DNA from 3 places in the Streptomyces sp. B15 genome. Region 1 is predicted to be linked to each of the others. Evidence: riboswitches for the same ligand, from Rfam matches in the RefSeq annotation. Region 1 holds a riboswitch; each other region holds the start of a gene.
What was found. Region 1 has a riboswitch for thiamine pyrophosphate ahead of thiC (phosphomethylpyrimidine synthase ThiC). Riboswitches for the same ligand answer to the same signal wherever they lie in the genome.
Positions count from the first base shown of each region.

Region 1 (4,183 bases):
GAAGGTGATCACCTTCTACCAGGCAAAGCGGCCCCGGGGCCCGGGGCCGCTTTGCCTGGCGACGCGACTGGATCAGTCCGCGATGGGCAGGTACACCCGGTTCCCACTCGCCGCGAACTCCCTCGACTTCTCCAGCATCCCCGCCTCGATTTCCTCGGCGGACGCGCCCTCTTCACCGCCGAACTGCTCTGTGATGCTTCTGCTGATCTTCATGCTGCAGAACTTCGGGCCGCACATGGAGCAGAAGTGCGCGGTCTTGGCCGGCTCGGCCGGCAGCGTCTCGTCGTGGAAGGAGCGGGCCGTTTCCGGATCGAGGGCCAGGTTGAACTGGTCCTCCCAGCGGAACTCGAAGCGGGCGTCGGACAGGGCGTCGTCCCAGTCCTGCGCCCCCGGGTGGCCCTTGGCCACATCGGCGGCGTGGGCGGCGATCTTGTAGGTGATCACGCCGGTCTTCACATCGTCCTTGTCCGGCAGCCCCAGATGTTCCTTCGGGGTGACGTAGCAGAGCATCGCCGTGCCCCACCAGCCGATCATCGCCGCGCCGATGCCGCTGGTGATGTGGTCGTAGGCGGGGGCGATGTCCGTGGTGAGGGGGCCCAGTGTGTAGAACGGGGCCTCCTCGCAGACCTCCTGCTGGCGGTCGACGTTCTCCTTGATCTTGTGCATGGGTACATGGCCCGGGCCTTCGATCATGGTCTGCACGTCGTGCGCCTTGGCGATCCGGTTCAGCTCGCCCAGGGTGTCCAACTCGGCCATCTGCGCGGTGTCGTTGGCGTCCGCGATCGAGCCGGGCCGCAGCCCGTCACCGAGCGAGAACGTCACGTCGTACGCGCGCAGGATCTCGCACAACTCGCTGAAGTGCTCGTACAGGAAGCTCTCCTTGTGGTGCGCCAGGCACCAGGCCGCCATGATGGAGCCGCCGCGCGAGACGATGCCGGTCTTGCGGCGCGCCGTCAGCGGGACGTAGCGCAGCAGCACACCGGCGTGCACCGTCATGTAGTCGACGCCCTGTTCGCACTGCTCGACGACGGTGTCCTTGTACACCTCCCAGGACAGCTCCTCCGCCTTGCCGTCCACCTTCTCCAGCGCCTGGTAGAGCGGCACCGTGCCGATGGGGACGGGGGAGTTGCGCAGCACCCACTCGCGGGTGGTGTGGATGTTGCGGCCGGTCGAGAGGTCCATCACGGTGTCGGCGCCCCACCGGGTCGCCCACGTCATCTTCTCGACCTCCTCCTCGATGGAGGAGGTGACGGCGGAGTTGCCGATGTTGGCGTTCACCTTCACCAGGAAGTTCTTCCCGATGATCATCGGCTCGGTCTCCGGGTGGTTCACATTGGCGGGCAGTACGGCGCGGCCCGCGGCGATCTCGTCCCGGACGAACTCGGGGGTGAGGTTCTCGCGGAGGGCGACGTACTCCATCTCCGCGGTGATCTCGCCCCGCTTGGCGTACGCGAGTTGGGTGACGGCCGTACCGGCCCGGCCGCGGCGCGGCTGGCGCGGACGGCCCGGGAAGACCGCGTCCAGGCCCGCCAGATCGGCCTGGTTGCCGCGGACCAGTCCGCCGCGCGGGCTGGTGTGCTTGATGCCGTCGTCCTCGGGCCGCAGCTCCCGGCCCGCGTACTCCTCGGTGTCTCCCCTCTGGACGATCCAGTTCTCGCGCAGCGGTGCCAGTCCGCGGCGCACGTCGGTTTCGATGTCGGGGTCGGTGTACGGCCCGGAGGTGTCGTAGAGCGTCACGTCCGTGCCGTTGGTGAGATGCACCCGTCGGACGGGGACCCGGATGTCCGGGCGCGTTCCTTGCAGATATCCCTTGTGCGAGCCGATGGCCTTCTCGGCCCCGGTGTCCGACGCGTTGTCGGCGCGCGCGTGTGCATCCTGCGTGGTCATGAGACCCACTCCCTACGCCGGCATTACCCGGTAACAGGTTCGGCGGTCGGCGCAGCCGTTTCCGTGGTTCCTTCCACGGAGGTCAGCGCCCTCTCAGCCCCGTGCTCGGAGCTCCCGCGATGTGCAAAGGCGTCTCTACGCTAACGGCACACGGCCCGCACTGAACACCCCGCACGGCCGTTCTTGCGATGATCGGGCGGTGACCCACTCCGACTCCGCCGATGCCGCGCCTGAGTCCGGCCCCGCCGCCGGCCCCGGACACCCGCAGGCCCATGGCCACTCGCAGGCCCATGGCCACTCGCATGCCCACGCACACGGGCCCGCCGCGCCCGTGTCCCGCCATCTGCGGAAGGTCATCGCGGCCGTGCTCGTGCCGTTCGCGGTGGCGGTGTTGACGGGGCTGGTGGTGCTGTGGCCGGGAGGCGCCCCGGGCCACGGACACGACCACTCCGGTGTCGGTTTCGACCGGCCGACCTTCGACGCGAAGGTCGTGGAACTGGCGGAGGTGGACTGCGACAAGGTCAACGTCCAGCAACCACCCCCCTCCTCGGGCGGTGGCACGCAGTCCCCGGGGGGCACACCGCAGGACGGCGAGCACGGGCCGTGCCACAAAGCGACGGTGGAGGTCACCGAGGGCAAGGACAAGGGCCATACCTTCACCGAGGTGGTGCCGCCGGACTCCACCCGCACCTACTCCGTCGGTCAGGGCGTCGTCGTCGGGTACTCCGAGAAAGCGCCGCGCAAGCTCCAGTACAGCGTTGTCGACACCGACCGCGATCTGCCGATGGTGCTGCTCGCCGGCGTCTTCGCGCTCGTGGTGGTGCTGGTGGGCCGGCTGCGCGGGGTGCTGGCGCTGGTGGGCCTGATCATCAGCTTCGCCGTACTGACGCTGTTCATCCTGCCCGCGATACTGCAGGGCTCCAATCCGCTGGTGGTCGCGGTGGTCGGGGGCAGCGCCATCATGCTGGCCACGCTGTATCTGTGCCACGGCCTGTCGGCCCGTACCTCGGTGGCGGTGCTGGGGACCCTGGTGTCGCTGCTGCTGATCGGGGTGCTCGGCTCGCTGTTCATCGGCTGGGCGCAACTGACGGGAAACACCGACGATCAGACCAGCCTGGTGCACGGGCTGTACCCCGGCATCGAGATCCGGGGGCTGCTGCTGGCGGGTGTGCTGATCGGCTCGCTCGGCGTGCTCGACGATGTGACGGTCACCCAGACGTCGGCCGTCTGGGAACTGCGGGAGGCCGATCCGGGGGCGAGCTGGCGGCGGATCTACCGCTCCGCCATGCGGATCGGGCGCGATCACATCGCGTCCGTGGTCAACACTCTGGTACTGGCCTACGCGGGTGCGGCGCTGCCGCTGCTGCTGCTGTTCTCCATCGCGCGCAGCGATGTGACGATGGTCGCCACGAGTGAGGTGGTCGCCGAGGAGATCATCCGTACGCTCGTCGGCTCGATCGGCCTGGTGGCCTCGGTTCCGGTCACCACCCTGCTGGCCGCGCTGGTCGTCTCGGCCGACCGGAGCCGTCCCCAACAGGCCGCCCCGCGTGTGGAGGGTGGTGCCCCGCCCGGTGCCCCGCCCGGCCCCCCGCCGAGCATCCCGGCTCCCTCCTCCGGCGGCCCGGCAGCGGCTCGCCGCCCGGCCATCGGTGCCCGCGGCAGGCGCCGCAAGCCGAAGTGAGGGGTTACTCCGGGCCCGCGCCGCCTGCCGCGGACAGGAGGGGCGGCGCGGGGCGCGAGGGGGTCACCAATCGCTGCGGCCGGAGGCGCCGGCCTTGAAGCGGCGGACGAGGTAGACGACGCCGCCGACCAGGGCGACGAAGACCAGCACCTTGAACAGCAGACCGACCAGGAAGCCGACCACGCTGGCGATCAGGCCGCCGAAGACGACCAGCGCGATCACCGGTATCACGATCCATGTGACCCACCACGGCAGGCCGGAGAGGGTGCCTTTCGCGTCCATGACTGTGTACTCCGTATCGAAGAGTTTTGAAGGCTTTGTGCCCTCTGGCCCCGATGCTAGGCCGCACCGCAAGCCGACGGGGCGGCCCGGGCCCCGGTCCTCCCCTGAAACCGACCCTGAGGCGACCCTGACGGCCGGGGGAGCACGGAGCGCGCCGCGCGTGAGCCGGCTCAGCCCTCGGGGGGCGAGAAGACCACCAGGACGCGCAGGTCCTCGGAGATGTGGTGGAACTTGTGCGCCACCCCGGCCGGTACGTAGACGACGCTGCCCCGCGCCACGTGCGTGGTCTCCTCCCCGACGGTGATCGAGCCGCGCCCGCTGACGACGAAGTAG
Region 1 covers NZ_JAGPXJ010000001.1:143,783-147,965, reverse strand. Annotated here, with positions in the region: gene thiC (phosphomethylpyrimidine synthase ThiC) at 73-1,887, opposite strand; TPP riboswitch at 1,880-2,015, opposite strand; gene KBY19_RS00700 (YibE/F family protein) at 2,087-3,568, shown strand; gene KBY19_RS00695 (DUF5326 family protein) at 3,632-3,850, opposite strand; gene KBY19_RS00690 (cupin domain-containing protein) at 4,021-4,183, opposite strand, start outside.

Region 2 (4,183 bases), on a different contig from region 1:
CTCCTTGTCGAGGTTGCCGAGCAGGGCGCGGGCCGCGGGGACCGGCAGATCGCCCTGGCCGAGGTGGAGCACGTCGGAGCCGGCGGCGTGGGCGACGTCCGCGCGGTCGTTGACGGCCAGCAGCGCGCCGTGCCGGCGGCAGGCGTCGGCGAACACCTCCAGATGCGCCAGCTCCTCCGCGGCCTCCATGGTCTTGTCGCGCAGCTGGACGATGTCGACCCCGTTGGCCAGCACCGCGTCCAGGAACGCGGGAAGGTCACCCTGCTCCTTGCGGGCGTCGGTGCACAGGTACAGCCGTGCGTCGGCGAGTCGCCGACGGGCGTCGGCGGGCGCGGCGGAGGTGGCGGACGTGGTGGCGGTACGGGACATGGTGCGGTGCTTCCCCCCGTGAGGGGTGCGTGGACCCGCGGCGGGTCCACGCACCCGGTGGTGTCGGTGTTCTTCCACTGGGCCCGGCGCGAGCCGGGCGGCGGGGTCAGACGGCGAGCGCCTGGGCGCGGCGCTTGACCTCCGTGCCCCGGTTCTCCCGCAGGGCCGTCACGGGCGAGCCGGGCAGGGACTCGTCCTCGGTGAACAGCCATTCCAGCATCTCTTCGTCGCTGAAGCCGTCGTCCTTCAGGAGCGTGATGGTGCCCGCCAGGCCCTTCACGATCCGGCCCTCCCCGATGAAGGCGGCCGGAACCTGGAGCACCTTGTTCCCGGACTCCGCCTCCCGCCGCACGGCGATCAGCTGGCCTTCCTTCACGAGCTGCCGCACCCGGGTCACTTCGACGCCGAGCTTCTCGGCGACGTCGGGAAGGGTGAGCCAGGCGGGGACGAGAGCATCGGTCTTTGCGTCAATCTCGGTCACGGGTTCCAGACTGCCATCTGGGACCGACGGTCACTACCGCGCCGCCTGCTTCAAGGCGACGGCCGCGTCGCCCACCAGCGTCCGGTCCACGGCCGTACGCTGCTGAATCAGCTTCCGGCCCTGCGCGAGATCGCGCGGACGGCCGACGGCCAGCAGCGCGGCCAGCCGCCCTTCACGCAGCCAGCACACCGTCCAGGCGGCACCGTCCGGAGAGCCGCGCCACACCAGCTCGTCGCCCGGGCCGTGGTGGCCGGCGTACTGCACGAAGCGGCCGAACTGCTCGGACCAGAAGTAGGGCACCGGGTCGTAGACGACGCTGTCGGCCTCACCGTCGGCATGCCCCTCGGCCAGCAGATTGACGGCCACCGTACGGGGGCCCTGGAGCGCGTTGTCCCAGTGGTGGATCAGCAGCCGCTCGCCGTAGCGGGCCGACGGGAAGGAGGCGCAGTCGCCCACCGCGTAGACGCCGGACGCGTGGCTGCCGAAGACCGAGGCACGCAGCCGGGCGTCGGCGACCACGGCGCCGTCCGGGCCGAGCTCCACACCGGAACCGCGCAGCCAGTCGGTCGCGGGGCGGGCCCCGATCCCCACCAGCACCGCGTCCGCCGCCAGCCGCGTCCCGTCGGCGAGCAGCACCCCGCCGCGCTCCACCGCCTCGACGGCGACCCCGGTGCGCAGCGTCGCCCCGGCCTCCGCGTACCAGCCCCGCATCGGCTCGGTGACCTGCGACGGAAGCGCGCCCGGCAGTGGCGTCGCGGCGGCCTCCACAACGGTGACCTCGCAGCCCCGCTCGCGCGCCGCCGTCGCGAACTCCGCGCCGATCCAGCCCGCACCGACCACCACGATCCTGCCCCGGGCCGCCAGTACCGGCCGCAGCCGCCGGGCGTCGTCCAGGGTGCGCAGCAGATGGACGCCGGGCACACCCTCACTGCCGGGCAGGCCGACCGGCTCGGCACCCGTCGCCACGACAAGGCGGTCGTAGTGGACCGGACCCGCGTCGGTGACCAGCAGCCGCTCGTCGGCCCGCAGCCCGGTGACCGTCCTGCCCAGCTCCAGTTCGATGCCCAGCCCCGCGAAGTCGATGTCGAAGAGCGGCGCCTGCGCCTCCTCGCCCTTGCCGAGCAGCACCGCCTTGGACAGCGGCGGCCTGTCGTACGGCGCGTGCGGCTCGGCCCCCACCAGCCGCACCGAACCGGGCCAGCCCTGTTCACGCAGTTGCACGGCGGCCTGCACACCGGCCATCCCGGCGCCCACGATCACGACCCGCTGCTGTTTCTGACCGTCACTCACGCGATCACTGTATGCCGGTCGGCCCGCGCGGCCATCGGTCACCGGTCGTAGGCCCGCCGGCGGGGCGTGCCCGAGGCCCCCGGTGGCCCTTACCCGGCCCGCGGGCACCGCAGTAGGGTGGGTGCGGTAGTTACGGCATACGCGGGAGCCCGGGCGCACCGGGCTGAGAGGGAGGCTGCGACGGCCTCCGACCGTCCGAACCTGATCCGGGTCATTCCGGCGAAGGGAGAAGCAGCGCCCATGCGCGGCACGGCGATTCCGGCAGCGTCCCACCAGAACCCCGATGTACTCGTACTCGGCGGCGGGCTCATCGGCCTGGTCACCGCCTGGCGCGCCGCCGGAAGCGGTCTGACGGTCACCGTCGCCGACCCCGAACCCGGCGGCGGAGCCGCCCAGGTCGCGGCAGGCATGCTGGCAGCCGTCACCGAACTGCACTACGGCGAGGAGACACTGCTGGACCTCAACCTCGCCTCGGCCGCACGCTATCCGGACTTCGTCGCCGAACTGGAAGAGGCCACCGGTCTGGACACCGGCTACCGGGCCTGCGGCACCCTGGCCGTCGCACTCGACGCCGACGACCGCGCCCACCTGCGCGAACTGCACGCCCTCCAGCAGCGGTGCGGACTGGACTCGCAGTGGCTGACCGGGCGCGAATGCCGCCGCCTGGAGCCGATGCTCGCCCCCTCCGTACGCGGCGGCGCCCGCGTCGACGGCGACCACCAGATCGATCCGCGCCGACTGGCCGCCGCGCTGCTGCGCGCCTGCGAGACTGCGGGCGTCACCTTCCTGCGCTCCCGCGCACTACGGCTGACCACCGCACAGGACCGCGCGGTGGGCGCCGCGCTGGAGAACGGCGAGGAAGTGCACGCCGGGCAGACGGTGCTCGCCCTGGGCTCCCGCAGCGGCACCCTGGAAGGGCTGCCCCCCGAGGTGGCACCCCCGATCCGCCCGGTGAAAGGCCAGGTACTACGGCTGCGCATGCCCCCGGCCGAGCCGCACGGCGCCTTCCTCTCCCGTACGGTCCGCGCCGTCGTGCGCGGTGGCGCCCTCTACCTGGTACCGCGCCAGGACGGCGAGCTGGTCGTCGGCGCCACCAGCGAAGAACTCGGCTGGGACACCACGGTCACCGCCGGCGGCGTCTACGAGCTGCTGCGGGACGCACACGAACTGGTTCCCGGCGTCACCGAGCTGCCACTGGCCGAGACCCGCGCCGGGCTGCGCCCCGGCTCCCCCGACAACGCGCCGCTGCTCGGACCCACCGCACTGACCGGCCTCCACCTGGCCACCGGCCACTACCGGCACGGCGTCCTGCTGACCCCCCTCACCGGCGAGGTGCTGGCCGTATCGCTGACCACGGGCCGGCTGCCCGAGCCCGCGCGTCCCTTCACGCCCCGGCGCTTCGACACCTCCCCGACCCGTGCACCCCAGGAGCAGCCCGCATGACCTCCACCACCAGGCCGGTGACCGTCTCCGTCAACGGCGAGCCCCGACAGGTGACCCCCGGGCTCCCCCTCGACCAGCTCGTGGCCACCCTCACCACCGCACCCTCCAGCGTGGCCGCCGCACTCAACGAGAGCGTGGTCCCCCGCAGCCGCTGGGCAGCGACCCGGCTCGACGAGGGCGACCGCGTCGAAGTTCTCACCGCAGTCCAGGGAGGCTGAGCACCACCATGGCCGACGATCCGCTGACCATCGGCGACACCACCTTCACCTCGCGACTGATCATGGGCACCGGCGGCGCCCCCAGCCTCGACGTCCTCGAACGCGCCCTGCTGGCCTCCGGCACGGAACTGACCACGGTCGCGATGCGGCGGCTCGACCCGTCGGTGAGCGGCTCCGTGCTGTCCGTACTCGACAAGCACGGCATCCGGACCCTGCCGAACACCGCCGGGTGCTACACCGCGGGTGAGGCGGTACTCACCGCGCGGCTGGCGCGGGAGGCGCTGGGGACGGACTGGGTGAAACTGGAGGTCGTCGCCGACGAGCGCACCCTGCTGCCCGACCCCGTCGAGCTGCTCGACGCCGCCGAGACACTGGTCGACGA
Region 2 covers NZ_JAGPXJ010000171.1:2,984-7,166, forward strand. Annotated here, with positions in the region: gene thiE (thiamine phosphate synthase) at 1-369, opposite strand, end outside; gene KBY19_RS35250 (Rv2175c family DNA-binding protein) at 476-850, opposite strand; gene KBY19_RS35255 (NAD(P)/FAD-dependent oxidoreductase) at 884-2,140, opposite strand; TPP riboswitch at 2,271-2,385, shown strand; gene thiO (glycine oxidase ThiO) at 2,381-3,583, shown strand; gene thiS (sulfur carrier protein ThiS) at 3,580-3,801, shown strand; partial or broken gene KBY19_RS35270 (thiazole synthase) at 3,810-4,183, shown strand, end outside.
Region 2: another riboswitch for thiamine pyrophosphate. It lies ahead of thiO (glycine oxidase ThiO); the one in region 1 lies ahead of thiC (phosphomethylpyrimidine synthase ThiC).

Region 3 (4,183 bases), on a different contig from region 1:
CGGGGCGCTGTGCACCCAGTTCCTGATCGATGGGGGGAGCTGGTGGCAGGGGCTGCTGCTGGGGCTGGCGGTCTCGGTCAGCGCCACCCTGGGCGACCTGGGCGAATCGATGATGAAGCGGGACCTGGGCATCAAGGACATGGGCACCCTGCTGCCCGGACACGGCGGCATCATGGACCGCCTCGACTCCCTGCTGCCGACAGCTCCGGTGGTGTGGCTGCTGCTGGTGGTCTTCGTCGGCGCGGGCTGAAAGCGCACCGGTTACGCTGGATGGGTCTGCGTCCCCGCTGCGGCGGGGATCGTCCGGTGAGATCTCCCGGCGCAGGCGTCGCCGTGCCGTCGTCCCCGTGTCCGCGGGGATCACCACCCGTGCAGCTTTGAGGAGTACCTGCTCATGTCGGGGCCTGCCCCTGGAGAACTGACATTCGTCGCCCCGCGTGGCGCGAAGAAGCCGCCCCGTCATCTTGCCGATCTCAGCCCTCAGGAGCGCCGGGAGGCGGTCGCGGAGATCGGGGAGAAGCCCTTCCGCGCCAAACAGCTCTCGCAGCACTACTTCTCGCGGCTGGCGCACGACCCTCAGCAGTGGACCGACATCCCGGCCGCTGCCCGCGAGAAGCTGGCGGCGGGGCTGCTGCCCGACCTGATGAACGTGGTGCGGCACATCAGCTGTGACGACGACACCACCCGCAAGACGCTGTGGCGGCTGCATGACGGGACGCTGGTGGAATCGGTGCTGATGCGCTACCCGGACCGCGTCACCATGTGCATCAGCTCGCAGGCGGGCTGCGGGATGAACTGCCCGTTCTGCGCCACGGGCCAGGCCGGACTGGACCGGAACCTGTCCACGGCGGAGATCGTCCACCAGATCGTCGACGGTATGCGCGCCCTGCGGGACGGTGAGGTGCCCGGGGGGCCGGCACGGCTGTCCAACATCGTCTTCATGGGCATGGGCGAGCCGCTGGCCAACTACAAGCGGGTGGTCGGCGCCATCCGGCGGCTGACCGACCCCGAGCCGGACGGTCTCGGGCTCTCCCAGCGCGGCATCACCGTCTCCACGGTGGGGCTCGTGCCCGCGATGCTGCGCTTCGCCGACGAGGGCTTCAAGTGCCGGCTGGCGCTCTCCCTGCACGCGCCCGACGACGAACTGCGCGACACCCTCGTCCCGGTCAACACCCGCTGGAAGGTGCGCGAGGTGCTGGACGCGGCCTGGGAGTACGCGGCCAAGTCCGGCCGCCGGGTGTCGATCGAGTACGCGCTGATCAAGGACATCAACGACCAGGCCTGGCGGGCCGACCTGCTGGGCCGGCTGCTGAAGAACAAGCGGGTGCACGTCAATCTCATCCCGCTCAACCCGACTCCCGGCTCCAAGTGGACCGCCTCCCGGCCGGAGGACGAGGCCGAGTTCGTACGGACGCTGGAGTCGCATGGTGTGCCGGTGACCGTTCGGGATACCCGGGGCCAGGAGATCGACGGTGCGTGCGGCCAGCTCGCGGCCACCGAGCGCTGACGACCCGACCGCCGACCGCTGGGGTACGCCGACGCCCGACCGGCGTCGGAGCCTGACTGATAGTGTTCGAACGGGCCGTCCGTGCGGCCCGTGAAAACCGAACAGCCGACAGGGGAGCGCTCACAGCGCTGAGAGTGCGGCAGTACATCCGTACGCGCCGCAGACCCTCGAACCTCGCCCGGGTCATGCCGGGTAGGAAGTCGATGCACTGATGAAGAAGCACGCGCGGCGCGCTGCTGCCGCAACCACCGCTGTCCTCACCCTCGCACTCCTCGCCACCGCCTGCGGCGGCTCGGGCGGTAGCGGAGACGCCAAGACCGTCACCCTCGTCACCCACGACTCGTTCGCCGTCTCCAAGCCCGTTCTCAAGGACTTCGAGAAGCGCAGCGGCTACAAGGTCAAGGTGCTGCGCGGGGGTGACGCCGGAGCCGCCGTGAACCAGGCGGTGCTCAACAAGGGCAATCCCCAGGGCGACGTCTTCTTCGGCGTCGACAACACCCTGCTCTCCCGCCCCCTCGACAAGGGCGTCTTCGCGCCGTACAGGGCCAAGGGCCTCGACAAGGTGCCGCAGCGGCTGCAGGCCGACCCCGACAAACACCGGGTCACCCCGGTCGACACCGGCGACGTGTGCGTCAACTACGACCGCAAGTGGTTCGCCGACAAGAAGCTCGACCCGCCGCGCACCCTCGAGGACCTGACGAAGCCCCGCTACAAGAACCTCCTGGTGACCGAGGACGCCGCGGGCTCCTCACCCGGACTGGCGTTCCTGCTGGCGAGCGTCGCCGAGTTCGGCGAGGACGGCTGGCAGGGCTACTGGAAGAAGCTGCGCGCCAACGGCGTGGAGGTGGCGAGCAGCTGGGAGCAGGCCTACAACGACCGCTTCACCGGCTCGCGCGAGGGCAAGGGCAAGGGCGACAAGCCGCTCGTCGTCTCCTACGCCTCCAGCCCGCCCGCCGAGGTGCTGGGCGTCGAGAACCCGCCCGAGAAGGCGCCGACCGGCGTCGCCAAGGGCACCTGCTTCCGGCAGACCGAGTACGCCGGGCTGCTCAGCGGCGCCGAGAACACCAAGGGCGGCAAGGCGCTGCTGGACTTCCTGCTCAGCAAGCGGTTCCAGGAGGACCTGCCGCTGCAGATGTTCGTCAGCCCGGTCCGTGAGGACGCCCGGCTGCCGAAGCTGTTCTCCAAGTACGGCGAGACCGTCGACGACCCGGCCACCGTCGCCCCGAAGAAGATCGCTGAACACCGTGAGCAGTGGATCAAGACGTGGACCTCGCTCGCCGTGAAGTAGCAGCCCCGGACGCCGCGGACGCCCCTGAGGTGCCGGACGTCGCGGACCTGATGGGCGGCCCGGCCGGGCCGGAGCCGGACGTCACCGCCGTGGCGCCCCGTTCGAGGACCGGGTGGGTGCGGCTCGGTCTGATGGCTGTGCCGGCGGCCTTCTTCGCCGTCTTCTTCGGCTACCCGGTGGTCGCCATCGTCGGGCGGGGGCTGCGTGAGGGCGGACAGTGGCAGCTCGGCCGGATCGGGCAGGTGCTGAGCGACCCGGACATCCTCCAGGTGGTGTGGTTCACCCTCTGGCAGGCCGCCGCCTCGACAGCGCTCACCCTCGCGCTGGCACTGCCGGGTGCCTATGTGTTCGCGCGGTTCGACTTTCCGGGCAAGCGGGTGCTGCGTGCCGTGGTGACCGTGCCGTTCGTCCTGCCGACCGTCGTGGTCGGCTCCGCCTTTCTCGCACTGGCGGGACGCGGGGGAGTCCTGGACGAATGGTTCGGGGTACGGCTGGACACCAGTGTGTGGGCGATCCTGCTCGCGCATGTCTTCTTCAACTACGCGGTCGTGGTGCGCACCGTGGGCGGCCTGTGGTCCCAGCTCGACCCGCGCCAGGAGGAGGCCGCACGGGTGCTGGGGGCCGGTCGCCTCACCGCCTGGCGGCGGGTCACCCTGCCGGCGCTGGCACCCTCCGTGGCAGCTGCCGCGCTGATCGTCTTCCTTTTCACCTTCACCAGCTTCGGTGTCATCCAGGTACTGGGCGGTCCGCGCTACGCCACACTGGAGGTGGAGATCTACCGGCAGACCGCCACCTTGCTGGACCTGCCGACGGCGGCTGTGCTGACGCTCGTCCAGTTCGCGGCCGTCGCCGCGCTGCTGGCGGTGCACGCCTGGTCGCTGCGCAAGCGGGAGAGCGCGCTCAGCCTCGTCCCAGCGGAACACACCGCACGGCGTCCCGCAGGTGCCGGGCAGTGGGTGCTGCTGTGCTCCGTGCTGGGCGTGATCCTTGTGCTGACTGTTGTGCCGCTGCTGGTGCTGGTACAGCGGGCATTCGGGGGGCCGGACGGGTACGGGTTCACCTTTTTCCGCGCACTGGCGGCACAGTCCGACAGTGCGACCTTTGTCGTCGCGCCTGTCGAGGCCGTCGGCAACTCACTGGCCTACGCCGCCGTCGCGACCGTCATCGCCCTGGTGGTGGGTGGATCGGCCGCTGCCGCGCTCACTCTCCCCGATCCCCGGCGCCGTCCGGGCGGACGGGCCTTCGGCCTGGCACGGCTGGTGCGCGGTTTCGACGCGCTGCTGATGCTGCCGCTGGGCACCTCTGCCGTCACCGTCGGCTTCGGTTTCCTCGTCGCGCTGGACGAGCCCCCGCTCGATCTGCGCTCCACCTGGATCCTGGTGCCCCTC
Region 3 covers NZ_JAGPXJ010000014.1:12,363-16,545, reverse strand. Annotated here, with positions in the region: gene KBY19_RS09270 (phosphatidate cytidylyltransferase) at 1-250, shown strand, start outside; gene rlmN (23S rRNA (adenine(2503)-C(2))-methyltransferase RlmN) at 395-1,507, shown strand; TPP riboswitch at 1,608-1,723, shown strand; gene KBY19_RS09260 (thiamine ABC transporter substrate binding subunit) at 1,719-2,795, shown strand; gene KBY19_RS09255 (iron ABC transporter permease) at 2,912-4,183, shown strand, end outside.
Region 3: another riboswitch for thiamine pyrophosphate. It lies ahead of KBY19_RS09260 (thiamine ABC transporter substrate binding subunit); the one in region 1 lies ahead of thiC (phosphomethylpyrimidine synthase ThiC).